DNA from 4 places in the Rhizobium sp. CC-YZS058 genome. Region 2 is predicted to be linked to each of the others. Evidence: predicted binding sites of a transcription regulator. Region 2 holds the regulator's gene; each other region holds the start of a gene.

Region 1 (3,502 bases), 2.3 Mb from region 2:
ACGTCGAAGCTGTCCTTGAGATAGGTGAAGAACTGGTCGCCCGAATTGAACCCCTGCGGCGTGGCGAAGCGCATGTCGTTGGCATCGAGCGTATAGGGGATAATGAGATGCGGCTGGTCCGGCGCAAGGCCCGGAACCCAGAAAGGCAGCTCGTCGGCATAGCTGTCGGAGGAATAGACGAACCCGCCCTCCTCCAGCACCAGCTTCAGCGTGTTGAGCGAGGGCTTGCCCTGGTACATGCCGAGCGGGTGCGAGCCGGTCAGCGCGGTATGAAGGCGCACGGCCTCCCGGATATGAGCCCGCTCCTCCTCTTCCGGCACATCCTTGTATTCGAGCCAGCGATAGCCGTGGCTGGCGATCTCCCAGCCGGCTTCCTTCATGGCGGCAACCGCATCCGGGTTGCGGGCCATGGCCAGCGTCACGCCGTAGACGGTCACCGGCACGTTGCGGCTCGTGAACATCCGCCAAAGACGCCAGAAGCCGGAGCGCGATCCATATTCATAGATCGATTCCATGTTGAGATTGCGCTGGCCGGGCCAGGGCTGCGCCCCGACGATCTCCGACAGGAGTGATTCGGAGGCCTTGTCCCCATCGAGAATCGAGCTCTCGCCACCCTCCTCGTAATTGACGACGAACTGCACGGCGATGCGCGCGCCGCCGGGCCAGCGCGGATCGGGCACCGTGCGTCCGTAGCCGACAAGATCGCGCGGGGTCGTCAGATCCACCATACCAAGCCTTTCCTTCCGATTTTGCCGGACGGTAGCATTCGAGCTTGGAATGTCGAGCCGCTTCTCACCCTTTTCGACAGGCGGCTGCGGCGGGACCCTGGCTCAGGCGGAGGCGGGAATGCGGCGTAGCGCGGCCGCCACATCCGCCTCCACCGAGCCGGGAAGCGGCAGAGGGGCGGCATCGGCGCGGCGCAGCGGCCGGTGGGCGGCAAGCTTGCCGAGCGGATGCTGCGAATGCACGCGCAGCGGCGCCCCGCGTTCGGGCTCTATGAAGAGCGCCAGGCTGCGGATTTCCAGCGGCTTGCCAAGCAGCGGTCCGAGCGCGGTCCGCAGCCCTGCCTCCACGCGCGGGCGCAGCGTAGAGGGCACCGGCCCGCTCAACGCCATGTGGAAGCGATACTCGTCCATGACGAAGGGATCACCCCATCGATGCAGGTTTGAAAACTGCGGCGCCGTCAGCTTGTCCGGGTCGAGGCGCTCCAGTTCCTCGTCGCTCAAGGGCGCGCGGAACGGATCGAAGGCCTGGACGACGCTTGCCGCCAGATGCGCCATCTCGCCGCTCGGCTGGGCCGGCGCCAGCCCGAAGAAGGAGCCGAGCCAAGCGATCTGAAGCTCGGCAAGATCGAATGGCTCCAGATCGGAGGCAAATCGCATGAGCGCGCTCAGCAATTGCCCCTCGGTCGCATCCTGCGCGAGCCGGAACGGCGCCTTGATGCCGGCATGGAACCCATAGCGGCGCGGCACGGCGGTGTGGAAGGCAAGGTCCTGGTGCGTGAGCCCGGCAACGGACGGCTGTTCGCACAGCGCATCGGAATAGACGTTTCGCCCCAGCCATTCGGCAGCCGCGATCGACAGCGGATCATGGATCGGCGGGGTGAAACAGATGGCATAGCGCATGGTCGGGCTCCGGCTCGGCAAGCCCAGCGCCTACGTGATTTGCATGACAGCCTGACGAATTTCGCGCGGACGCTGTGTCCCGCCCCTGCCCTTTCTCCGGAACCAGGCCTGGTGGCAGGCGTTTTCCTGACAGTCAAACCGAAGAAGGGAGTAGCCTCATGACGTTTCAGCAAACGAGCCTCAACGATGCCTCGATCAGGGAAACGCACGATCTGATCGCGAGCGACAAGGTCGAAGGCACCCGCGTCTACGGCGTCGACGGTGAGCATATCGGCACGATCGAGCGTGTGATCCTGGAGAAGCGCAGCGGCCGCGTGGCCTATGCCGTGCTGGCCTTCGGCGGGTTCCTCGGCATCGGCGAGGATCACTATCCGCTGCCCTGGGCAAAGCTGACCTATGACGAGGATTTGGGCGGCTATCGCACCGATCTGACCCGCGAGCAGGTCGACAAGGCGCCGAAATATCGCAGCGACGAGGAGTATCAGTGGAACCGGGAGAACGGCCGCCTGGTCTATGATTATTACGGCATCCCGCCCTACTGGATGTAAGCCGCCGCTCCATCGCCCCCCGCCGCGCCATCGGCGGGGGCAGTTCGTTTCAAGCCCTGCCGCATCGGTCCCGCTAGCGGTCCGCGAGATGGGTGGCACACAGGAACGAAGGCGGCAGGTCGGGCCCGGCTGTCCCCGTCAGCCCGCTGACGACGGCTTCAGCCAGCCGGTGGGCAATGCCGAAACTGATCTTGAAGCCGCCGGTCATCAGATGAAGGCGCTCGACGTCCGGATGCGGCCCGACCATGGGGTCGCGCCCCACCGCCTTCGGCCGCAGCCCCGCCCAGCGCTCGACGACCGCAGCGCCCTCCAGCGCGGGAACGAGGGCGATCGCCCGGGCAAGCAGGACGTCCAGCTGCTCATCGGTGGTGAGAGGGTCGCTGAACGCTTCCTCGCTGGTGCTGCCGATCGCGGCGCGCCCATCCTCGTGAACCACGACATAGAGGCCGCTCGAAAAGATGATCGGCAGTGCTGGGTCGAGCCGCGTGTCGATGAGGGCCGCCTGTCCCTTGACCGGCCGCCCGCTCGGGCGCGAGCGTGGCGAGAGGTGATCGAGAAAGGGGAAGGTTTCCGGCCCGGCCGCGAGAACGCAATGGCCGAAGGAAAGCCGGCGTCCATCGGTCAGACATGCGAGGCCGGCCGCGGGGTCGAGGCTCTCAACCCCCTCCCCCTCCACCAGCCTGGCACGCGGCAGTCGCGAGAATGCGGCCACGAGAACGGAGAGGAGCGCCCGCGGAGAAACGCGGCCCGCCAACGTATCCAGAACGGCACCCTCACTGATGGCGGCCTCGGCCAGCAGTCCGGCCGGCGCGGCGTCCAGCACCTGCCAGGCGAAGGAACGCCCCTCGGCCTGCCAATGGCGTTTCGCGTCCCCGGCCTGCAGGAGCGCGGTGCGGCGTAGCTCCGGCCGGGCGAGCGGGACGAGGCGGCCGGTGCGGCGATAGAGCGCGTCGCGCCCTGTGGCTGCCTCCAGCGCGGCGATCTCGGCCTCGAGCGAGACGAGGGCGTCGAACTGGAACTGCTTCTTGGCATTCCACCGGTCCGGCGTATGCGGCATCAACGCGCCGAGCAGGCCGCCGCTGGCGCCGGCACCGATGCGGCGACGCTCGACCAGCAGCGTGGAGAGGCCCGCTTCGGCAGCCTTCAGCGCCGTCCACAGACCCATGATGCCGCCACCGACGATAAGGAGATCGAGCGGTTCGCTTCGCGCGCCGTCCTTCGATTGTCCCATCGCCATCGCTCCGATTGACCTTGGCCTGCGGCCCGCTTATCGCAGGGGCATGAGCACCGTGCCGACCGACACCCCCCTTGCACCGACGCCTGCCGCAT
Region 2 (3,502 bases):
GGCGAAGAGCTTGCCGGTCCTGCCGATGCCGCACTGGACCTCGTCGCAGATGAGCAGCAGGCCGAACTCGTCGCAGAGCTGCCGCAGCGCCTGCATGAATTCCTTCGATGCGAGGCGGATGCCGCCTTCGCCCTGGATCGGCTCGATGAGGATGGCCGCCGTCTCGTCGGTGATCGCATCCTTGACGGCCGTCAGATCGCCGAAGGGCACCTGAACGAAGCCGGGGGTCTTCGGGCCGAAGCCTTCGAGATACTTCGCCTGGCCGCCGGCAGCGATGGTTGCGAGCGTCCGGCCGTGGAAGGCGCCCTCGAAGGTGATGATGTGGAAGCGCTCCGGCCGGCCCTTGGAGAACTGGTAGCGGCGCGCCGTCTTGATGGCGCATTCCAGGGCTTCCGCGCCGGAATTGGTAAAGAAGACCTTGTCTGCGAAAGTGTTGGCCGTCAGACGCGCCGCAAGCTTCTCCTGCCCTGGGATCTCGTAGAGATTGGAGAGATGCCAGATCTTTTCCGCCTGCTCCTTGAGCGCGGCGACCAGATGCGGATGCGCATGGCCGAGCGAATTGACGGCGACGCCGGCCGCGAAATCGAGATAGCGGTTGCCATCCTCCGTCGTCAGCCAGACCCCCTCGCCGCGCTCGAAGCGGAGGGGCGCACGCATATAGGTGTCGTAAAGCGGCGTGGCCTCGGTCATGACGTGGAACTCCTTCGCTTGGCCGCCACCGCCGCGCGCTGAACGCGGTCTTTCAAGCAACGGCGCCTTCCCTTGCCGGCCGGCGCGGACCTCCGCGTGGCCGTCCGGTGCTCGAAACGGCCCGGAACAATGAAAAATGCCGCCTTGGCGGCGGCAGCGGCACTATTGTCATTCCGTGCCTTTCTGTCAACAAAACTCCCGCTTTTGTCGAGGTTTGCGGCGCATGAAACCATGCGCGTCACGCATCACCGACAGGCTTGCAAAATGATCACACCGACGGAGCAAGTTGGGGAAAACTCAAAAATCGATTCGGGCCGATTCCGGCGACTCTTGTCACGGAGTCACCCCATCTCTAGGTTAACTCTCAATTGCTAGACGCATGCGGCGGACCTAGTCACCAAAAGAGTCAAGGCGTTGTGGTTTCGGAGCTTCCGGAACACGGTGAGGGATTCGCTCTCCGAAATGCCTGGGATGGGAGACACGAGAGCATGAACTGGACGGATGAGCGCGTTGAGAAACTCAAGAAGCTTTGGGCCGAAGGCCTGAGCGCGAGTCAGATTGCCGCGCAGCTCGGCGGCGTAAGCCGCAATGCCGTGATCGGAAAGGTGCATCGCCTGTCCCTGCCGGGTCGTGCCAAGGCGGGCGGCAGCGCGCCGGCGGCTACGCGTCCGAAGCGGCCCGCGACCCCCGTTCGTCCGGTTTCCGCGGCGCCGGCCACGCAGGCACAGGAACAGCCCCGCGCCGTGGCGCCGCGTCCGGCAGCCCGCGCCACCAGCCCGATGGTTATCCATGAAACGCAGGACCGCGCTGTCGCTCTCTTCGAGGACGCCCAGCAGCCGGCCAATACCAACATTGCATCGCCCTCGTCGCGCAAGCTGGCGCTGACGCAGCTGACCGACCGGACCTGCAAATGGCCGATCGGCGATCCGATGAAGGACGAGTTCCACTTCTGCGGCAACGATGCGCCGGATACGTCGCCCTACTGCACCTTCCATGCCCGCCTCGCCTACCAGCCCTCTGCCGAGCGCCGCCGCATGCGCTGAGTGCGCAAACGGAAAACGAATGAGAAGAAGCCCTTCCCGCCTCGTGTTCGGAAGGGCTTTTTCGTTCGTGCCGGGGTGTGAAGCGTCCGGCCGAGGGTCCGATCAGCCTTCCAGCGAATAGCCGGCGCCGCGCACGGTGCGGATGACGTCCTGCATGTTGGCGAAGTTCAGCGCCTTGCGCAGCCGGCCGACATGAACGTCGACCGTGCGTTCATCGACATAGATGTCATGTCCCCAGACGCCGTCGAGCAATTGCGAGCGCGAAAAGACGCGGCCCGGCGAGGACATGAAGAATTCCAGCAGGCGGAACTCCGTCGGGCCGAGACGCACCTCGCGGCTCTTGCGATGCACGCGATGGGTCTCGCGGTCGAGCTCGATATCGCCGCATTTCAGGAGCGAGGAGAGCACTTCCGGCCGGGCTCGCCGCAGCATGGCGCGCACCCGCGCGATCAGTTCCGGCGTAGAGAACGGCTTGACGACATAATCGTCGGCTCCTGTCGCCAGGCCACGGACGCGCTCGCTCTCTTCGCCGCGTGCGGTCAGCATGATGATCGGCAGCCGCTCCGTTTCATTGCGCTGGCGCAGACGCCGGCAGAGCTCGATGCCGGACACGCCCGGCAGCATCCAGTCGAGGATGAGCAGGTCCGGCAGGCGCTCCTGCAGGCGGATCTCCGCTTCGTCGCCGCGCGCGATCGTATCGACCTCGAAGCCCTCCGCCTCGAGATTGTAGCGGAGGAGAACGCTCAGCGCCTCTTCATCTTCAACGACTGCTATCTTGGGTTGCATTTCATCCTACTCCCATCCCGCGCCGGCGGTCCGGCGTGCGGGGATCACAACTGGCCGCAAGGGCCCTTCTTGCTGTCCGGCCCCGGAGGCCGGCGGGTCAGTGCACAGTGAGGGTACCGCGCCGCCAGCGCCGTTGAACGCAGGCGGGACCGCCCTGAGACACGGGGCGCGCGGCAGCCGGATCACTCAGGTGGCGAGCGCACCCACCGTGTTTGCGGAATCATCCTTGGGGCGCTCGCCGAGCGGCTGGGCGCCGGTGGTCATGTAGTAGATCGTTTCCGCGATGTTGGTCGCGTGGTCGCCGATCCGCTCGATGTTCTTCGCGCAGAACAGAAGATGCGTGCAGGAGGTGATGTTGCGCGGATCTTCCATCATGTAGGTCAAGAGCTCGCGGAACAGCGAGGTGTAGATGGCGTCGATCTCGCTGTCGCGCTCGCGAATGCTCTTGGCCTTTTCGGCCGAGCGCGAGGCATAGACATCGAGCACTTCCTTGAGCTGCATCAGCGCCAGTTCGGCGAGATGTTCGAGCCCACGGGCGAGCTGGCGCGGCAGGCTGGTGCTGGACACCGCGATCACCCGCTTGGCCGTGTTCTTGCCGAGATCGCCCACCCGCTCGAGATCGGCGGCAATGCGGATGGAGCCCATGATCTCGCGCAGATCCGCCGCCATCGGCTGGCGCTTGGCGATGGTCACGATCGCCTTTTCGCCGATCTGGCGCTCGGCATCGTCGAGTACGACATCGTCGGAAATGACCTTCTGGGCGAGGCCCAGATCGGCATTGACGAGGGCGCGCACGGATTCGGCGACCATCTGCTCGGCGAGCCCGCCCATTTCGGAAATGCGGCGGCTCAGATATTTCAGGTCTTCATCATAAACGGAAACGATATGGCTGGCCATGGTCCTGTCCTTGTCTCAAGAGGCGCGGCGGGCACGGGCCTCAGCCGAAGCGACCCATGATGTAATCCTGGGTGCGCTGGTCATCC
Region 3 (3,502 bases), 1.1 Mb from region 2:
TTGCCGTCACCGGTGATGCCTTCGATGTCGAGCTTCTGCGCCGGCGCGCCGTCGCGGGTGATGGTGATGGCGTCGGTGATGACGGCCGGGGTCTGCGTGGCATCCAGCGTGAAGATGCGCGGCTGGCCGCCATAGACCGAGTCGCTGACGGCATAGAGAATGCCCGGCTTGTCTGCTGCGGCGGTCAGCCCCGACAGGGCGCCGAAACCGATCGGGGCGCCGTCCTTCTCGGCCGAGACGATCTGCGGATAGGCGGGCGTGCCGTCCTTGCGTTCGTAGATCATGACATGCGAGCGGGCTGCGCCGTCTTCCACCAGGTCCGCCTCGTTGGCGGTCACCAGCAGGTTGCGCGCGGGAATGGCCACGGCGCCTTCCGGCGAGATGCCCGAAGGCAGCAGTTGGAGAAGCTGAGGCGCACTGCCGGTGTCCTTGTAGACGCCGACCAGCGACGCGCGCTCGGCGAGCAGGAAGAACAGCCGGTCCTCGCCGAAGGTCGCCGCTTCCAGCCCTTCCGGCTCGACCCCCTTGGCGGCGGATCGCTTCTCTGGATAGTGGCCGATCGCTGCCGCCGCATGCTCGAAGGCCGCGCCCGATTCGAACAGGACCGTGCCGGCCTTGTCGAAGAGGGTGAAACCGCGCGAGCCGCCCTTCCAGTCACCCTCATTGGCAACCACCAGACGCTCGTCATCCAGCCACTTCACCGCATCCGGCTCCCGCCGCACGCCCTTCAGGGTCTCGGTGAAAGACAGTGCGCCATCCCGCTTGGCATCGACCTTTTCGAGATCGACCGTCCCGGCCGAGAAATGCGCGGTCACGGTGCCGCTGCGGCCATCAAGGATGACGATGTGGTTGTTTTCCTGCAGGGTCAGCGCGATCTCGTCGCGGCCGTTCCAGGAAACGAATTCCGGCTCCGGATCGCCGCCTTCGATCTCGGCAAGGCCGGTCAGCGCGACATGGCGGATCGAGGCGCAGTCCGGTACGCCGTCACTGAGCCGAAGGATGACGAGATCGCCAGCCGGCATCTGCGGCAATGCGCCGTCATTCACCTCTTCATCACGCTCGTTTTCGATCGCGATGGCCGCCAGCGTCCGGTCCTTGTTGACCGCAACGGAGTCCGGCTGGCCACCGAGCTCGCAGGTACCCGCCTCCGCCCTGGAGGCAAGATCGACCGAGGCCAGACGGCCGGACGGGCTGGCGCGGCTGACCGAGGTGTTCACGGCCACCAGCACCTTCGCTCCGGCAACGGCCACAGAAGTGGGCTCGCCATCAAGCCGCAGCACGCCGCCGGCTTTGGGAGCGGCGGGATCGCGGATATCGACGAAGCCGATCGCCTTCAGCGGGCTGTCGGAATAGACGAGCGTCATGCCGTCCTCGCTGGCCGTCACAATTTCGGCCGAAGTGACGGTCTTGGAGTCAAGCTCCGCCGGCAGGTTGTCGGCAACCGGAAAGGCCGCAATGCGATTGAAGACCGGCTCGGCGAAGGCCGGCGCGGCAACGCAGCTCAGAAGCGCTGCGGCCAGTGCGGCGGTGCGGGTGGTGATCATCGGAAATCCCCTCATGCTCATCGTGAATGGCCGCTTGTGCGGCGCGCGCATGACAGGGCGATGACAGAGCCGTAAACGCATCATGACAGACCGGTCCGCCGACACCTGCCGTCAACAAGAAAGGGCCCGGGAAAGACCCGGGCCCTTGGAGATCGATCCGTGTCCGCCCCGACTGCGGCGGCCGATGGCCGCGCGACAGGGCGATCGAAAGGCGGCTTAGTTGACCGCGTCCTTCAGGCCCTTGCCGGCCGTGAACTTCGGAACGTTGCGCGCCGGGATATCGACTTCCGCACCGGTGGAGGGGTTGCGGCCCTTGGAGGCTTCGCGACGGCTGACGGTGAAGTTGCCGAAACCGACGACGCGAATGTCTCCGCCGTTCTTCAGCTCCGACTGAATCACCTCGAAGAGGGCCTCAACAGCGGAGGAGGCGTCGTTCTTCGACAGTCCGGCCTTATCGGCCACGGCCGATACGAGCTCATTCTTGTTCATGTTTCCACCCTTTCATACTGGTTCGAAACGAGTCGCTTTCAAGCGGGGCACCTTTAGAGAACGCCACCGGCTTGGCAACCCCTTCGCGCCGAACGTCCCGGAATGCAAGGCTTTGCGCGGCCTTTTACGCAAAAAACCGGCCCGCAGGCCGGTCTTCCACCAATTATCCGTCTCCGCCCACGCTAGGGCGGGCTTGAGAGCGGGGCATGACTGCCCCGCTGCAGTGCGTCAATGCGCGAAGCCGCTGGCTGCTTCGTCGGCCTCGGTCGGCTTGAGGGGGGCGGCATTCTTGGCCGGATCCCACTCGATCGCCACCGGCATGCGGGTCAGCGCATGCTCCAGCACTTCGCCAATACGCGAGACCGGAACGATCTCCATATTGTTCTTCACATTGTCCGGAATGTCCGCCAAGTCCTTGGCGTTTTCTTCCGGGATCAGCACCTTCTTGATGCCGCCACGAAGCGCCGCGAGCAGCTTTTCCTTCAGCCCGCCGATCGGCAGCACGCGACCACGCAGCGTGATCTCGCCGGTCATGGCCACGTCCTTGTTGACCGGGATGCCGGTCATGATCGAGACGATGGCGGTTGCCATGGCGACACCGGCCGAGGGGCCATCCTTGGGCGTTGCGCCTTCCGGCACATGCACGTGGATGTCGCTCGTGTCGAAGCGCGGCGGCTCGATGCCGAAATCGATGGCGCGCGAGCGGACGTAGGAGGCCGCGGCCGAGATCGATTCCTTCATCACGTCCTTCAGGTTGCCCGTCACCGTCATGCGGCCCTTGCCGGGCATCATGACGCCTTCGATCGTCAGCAGCTCGCCGCCGACCTCGGTCCAGGCAAGACCGGTGACCACGCCCACCTGGTCGGTGCGTTCGGCTTCGCCATGGCGATAGCGCGGGACGCCCAGATAGTCGGCCAGGTTTTCCGCCGTGACCTCGACCTTCTCGACCTTGCCCTTCAGGATCTCGGTGACCGCCTTGCGGGCGAGCTTCATCAGCTCACGCTCGAAGGAGCGGACGCCCGCCTCGCGGGTGTAGGTCTGAATGACCGCCGTCAGCGCCCCGTCGGTGACGGAGAATTCCTGGGCTTTGAGCGCGTGATCGGCAATCGCCTTCGGCAGCAGGTGCCGCTTGGCAATCTCCAGCTTCTCTTCCTCGGTGTAACCGGCGATGCGGATCACTTCCATGCGGTCCATCAGCGGCGCCGGAATGTTCAGCGTGTTGGCGGTCGTGATGAACATCACGTTCGAAAGGTCGTATTCGACCTCCAGATAGTGGTCCATGAAGGTCGAGTTCTGTTCCGGATCCAGCACCTCCAGCAGTGCGGAAGACGGATCGCCGCGGAAGTCCTGGCCCATCTTGTCGATCTCGTCGAGCAGGAAGAGCGGGTTGGACCGCTTGGCCTTCTTCATCGATTGGATGACCTTGCCGGGCATCGAGCCGATATAGGTGCGGCGGTGACCGCGGATCT
Region 4 (3,502 bases), 360 kb from region 2:
CGGCATGCTGTCCTCGCTCGATCCGCATTCGAGCTACATGAATGCCACCGATGCCGAAGACATGCGCACCCAGACCAAGGGTGAATTCGGCGGGCTCGGCATCGAAGTGACGATGGAGAACGATCTCGTCAAGGTCACGAGCCCGATCGATGAAACGCCGGCCGCCCGCGCGGGCGTGCTCGCCGGTGACTATATTTCGAAGATCGACGGCCAGGACGTGCGTGGCCTGAAGCTGGAAGAGGCGGTCGACAAGATGCGCGGCGCCGTCGGCAAGCCGATCAAGCTGACGCTTCTGCGCAAGGGCGCCGACAAGCCGATCGAACTGACGATCGTGCGTGACGTGATCGCCGTGCGCGCCGTCAAGTTCCGCGTCGAAGGCGATGTCGGCTATCTGCGTGTCATCTCCTTCACCGAAAAGACCTTCGACGACCTGAAGGCCGGGATCGAGAAGATCAAGGCGCAGGTTCCAGCCGACAAGCTCAAGGGCTATGTGCTCGATCTCCGCCTTAATCCGGGTGGTCTGCTCGATCAGGCGATCAACGTGTCGGATGCCTTCCTCGAGCAGGGCGAAGTGGTGTCCACCCGCGGCCGCAATGCCGACGAGACCCGCCGCTTCAGCGCCACCCCCGGCGACCTGACGGACGGCAAGCCGGTGGTCGTGCTCGTCAATGGCGGTTCGGCCTCGGCGTCGGAAATCGTCGCCGGCGCGCTGCAGGACCTCAAGCGTGCCACCGTGCTCGGCACCCGGTCCTTCGGCAAGGGCTCGGTCCAGACCATCATCCCGCTCGGCGAGGCCGGCGCGCTGCGTCTGACGACGGCGCTCTATTACACGCCGTCCGGCAAGTCGATCCAGGGTACCGGCATCACGCCGGACATCAAGGTCGAACAGCCGCTGCCGCCGGAGCTGCTGGGCAAGGTGGAGAACACCAGCGAGTCGAGCCTGCGCGGCCATATCCAGGGCCAGAATGAAACCGAAGAGGGCTCCGGCTCGGTCGCCTATGTGCCGCCGGAGGCCAAGGACGACATCCAGCTCAACTACGCTCTGGATCTGTTGCGCGGCAAAAAATCCGACCCGGCCTTCCCGGCTGCACAGAAGAAGGCCGAGCTGACGCCGTGAGCTGTCGCATGCCCAAACGACCTATCAAAGGCCGCCCCGCAAAGGCGGCCTTTTGCGTTGGATCGATGGCATTTCTCAGCGGGAGCGCGGCTGGCTTTCAAGGAAAAGAGAGCAGCAAACTTCGGTCTGAAAGCTTGGACTGTCCGAGAACAAGGGGAGGAAAGTCCCCCTCTGGCCTGCCGGCCATCTCCCCCACAAGGGCCCACAAGGGGGGAGAGACTGTGGGGTGAGGTCGCAAAGTCGCCGAGGCCTTGCGATGAAGAATGGCGGTGAGCATCCTCCTCACTCCTCACTCCTCACTCCTCACTCCTCACTCCTCACTCCTCACTCCTCACTCACCCCTTCACCACCTTCAGCAACTTGTCGAACACCTTCAACACGGGTGCCAGTTCGTGGCCGCGTTTGAGGATCATGCCGTGGGTGTTGACGACGCTGAAGGCGCCTTGCTTGGCGGCGAGGCGTGGGCATTTCTCGATGCGGTAGAGCGGCAGTTCGCCGGCGCGCTTGAAGACCGAGAACACGGCCTTGTCGCGCAGGTGGTCGAGCGCATAGTCGCGCCACTCGCCCTCGCCGACCATTCGGCCATAGACCCAGAGGATCTGGTCGAGTTCGCGGCGATGGAAGGTAATGGGAAGGGGGTCCTTGGCGCTCTTATAGGCTTTGAGGTCGACGACGACAGCGTCGGACCCGGATGCTCCTTCGCCTCGCGGCAAATCCGGTTGATCGGTCATGCGCAATGCGGCCTTCTCCTCGTGACGGCTGTGTGACAGTGTGCCTGACGCGCCGTGAAATGCAAGATCGGTCGCGCCGCGCAGGGCCGGGCAAGACGGCGTCTCAAGAGGCGTGTCATGAGGAGCGAACGCACGACCAGCGCAGGCGTTCCCGCGCCGATCCGCAGCTCTCCACTGCTTTCTTTGCGGTGCCGCAATCCGGACAAACACCTGCCCGATTTAGCGGAGAATGTCCGGCCTCCCCACCGCGCCGGGTCTTCGGCCCGGTGGGGCGCGCAGAAGACGCCTTGCGGGTCCGTCCGTCGGTGGCGTCGTCTGGTCCGGTGCCGGTCGGAGGTTTTTCGTCGTCGGCCCGGTCTTCCGGCTTTTCCGGCGTTCTGCCGGCAAGCGCGGGCGCAAGCGGCCACTGGTCCGGCTCCCCGCCGAAAACCCGTGGCCGGTTCGGTCCGGTGACTTCGAAACCCTCAGCCCCAGCCCTCGATGACGCCGGACCGAACGACATTCGCCTTTACGACGAGGAGGCGGTTTCAGCCCCTCACGGGGTCGCTGCCGAATAGAGCGTCGTCGCGCCGATGATGGCGCCGGGAATTTCCGTGGATTTCATCTTCTGGACCAGAACGGCGCAGCCGCTGTCCTTTTCCTCGTCGAGCACGGTCGCCGGCAGCACGTAGCGGGTCGGCTTGCCATCCCACATGCCGATCGTCTGAATATCGCGCACAGCGTGAAAATAGCTGATCTTCTTGCCGCTGTTCTCGCCCGTCTCCACATCCACCACCTGCTGGCGGGTAAAATAGACGACGACGATGTTGGCCTTGCCGTCGCCGGCGCCGATCGAAATGTCGATCTCGTCGCCCTTGCGAACCACCTCGACCGGCACGCGAATGCCCTTGCCCGTGTCCTTCATCTCGGCAAGCTTCAAGCGGATGCCGCTGAGATTGCCGCCATTCATATGGTCGCGGCCGTTCAGAACCGCCTGGGGCGTGTAGACGCCGTTGCGGCCGAACATGCGGGCATAGGCATATTGGCGGGCAGTGTTTTCCTTGGTCGCCAGCGTATCGGCCCAACCAAGGTAGTTCCAGTAATCGACGTGATAGGCGAGCGCCACCACGGACCCATCCTCGATCAGGTGCTTGAGCGCAGCATCCGCCGGGGGGCAGGAGGCGCAGCCCTGGCTGGTGAAGAGCTCGACCACGCCCTTCAGCGCCGCCGGGTCCCGGGCTGCCGCCGTGTCGGTGCTCCGGCCCGGTTCCTGCGCCATGGCGCCGGCCGACAAAAGAGCGGCGAGCCCGGCGGACAGCATTGCAGCGAAGAGGCGAGGTGCGGGCATGCGGGGTTCGGCTTTCTCTTGAGGGGCTGGCAATTCCTGACGGTCGGGATGGAGCGACCCCTGCATACGCTGCCCCGCTTTCAACACAAAGTCACGTTGGAGTGAGACGATTTCCCGCGCAAGAGGCGTTCCTCGTTCTGTTTTCCAACCTGTTGGAAGACAAGACTCTTTGACCGCGATGACGGTTTCCTCACGTCTTCGTGGCACGAAAAAGGGGCCGGCAGCGCCTGGCTGCCGGCCCCTTCAGCTGTCTCAGTTTGTTCAGGCTGCGAGATCGCGCAGAACGGTCTGCAGAATGCCGCCATTGTTCATGTAGGTCACTTCGTC

What was found. Region 2 encodes PhoB, which activates phosphate uptake and scavenging genes when phosphate is short. Its sites were predicted from a motif close to TGTCATNNANCTGTCAT; they were not measured.
Region 1: the regulator PhoB is predicted to act here: its motif matches at 1,669-1,685, upstream of U8330_RS05025 (DUF1045 domain-containing protein).
Region 3: the regulator PhoB is predicted to act here: its motif matches at 1,594-1,610, upstream of U8330_RS10995 (esterase-like activity of phytase family protein).
Region 4: the regulator PhoB is predicted to act here: its motif matches at 1,870-1,886, upstream of U8330_RS17910 (DUF2794 domain-containing protein).

Annotation. Positions count from the first base shown of each region.
Region 1 is NZ_JAYESJ010000001.1:1,034,945-1,038,446, reverse strand. Features, by position in the region: gene puuE (allantoinase PuuE) at 1-728, opposite strand, end outside; gene U8330_RS05025 (DUF1045 domain-containing protein) at 831-1,625, opposite strand; gene U8330_RS05020 (PRC-barrel domain-containing protein) at 1,784-2,173, shown strand; gene U8330_RS05015 (FAD-binding oxidoreductase) at 2,247-3,404, opposite strand; gene mnmD (tRNA (5-methylaminomethyl-2-thiouridine)(34)-methyltransferase MnmD) at 3,454-3,502, shown strand, end outside.
Region 2 is NZ_JAYESJ010000001.1:3,378,853-3,382,354, forward strand. Features, by position in the region: gene U8330_RS16180 (aspartate aminotransferase family protein) at 1-690, opposite strand, end outside; gene U8330_RS16185 (GcrA family cell cycle regulator) at 1,179-1,733, shown strand; gene phoB (phosphate regulon transcriptional regulator PhoB) at 1,836-2,519, opposite strand; gene phoU (phosphate signaling complex protein PhoU) at 2,706-3,416, opposite strand; gene pstB (phosphate ABC transporter ATP-binding protein PstB) at 3,457-3,502, opposite strand, start outside.
Region 3 is NZ_JAYESJ010000001.1:2,287,464-2,290,965, forward strand. Features, by position in the region: gene U8330_RS10995 (esterase-like activity of phytase family protein) at 1-1,559, opposite strand, end outside; gene hupB (DNA-binding protein HupB) at 1,761-2,033, opposite strand; gene lon (endopeptidase La) at 2,262-3,502, opposite strand, start outside.
Region 4 is NZ_JAYESJ010000001.1:3,740,970-3,744,471, reverse strand. Features, by position in the region: gene U8330_RS17915 (S41 family peptidase) at 1-1,117, shown strand, start outside; gene U8330_RS17910 (DUF2794 domain-containing protein) at 1,453-1,848, opposite strand; gene U8330_RS17905 (thioredoxin family protein) at 2,384-3,106, opposite strand; gene acnA (aconitate hydratase AcnA) at 3,437-3,502, opposite strand, start outside.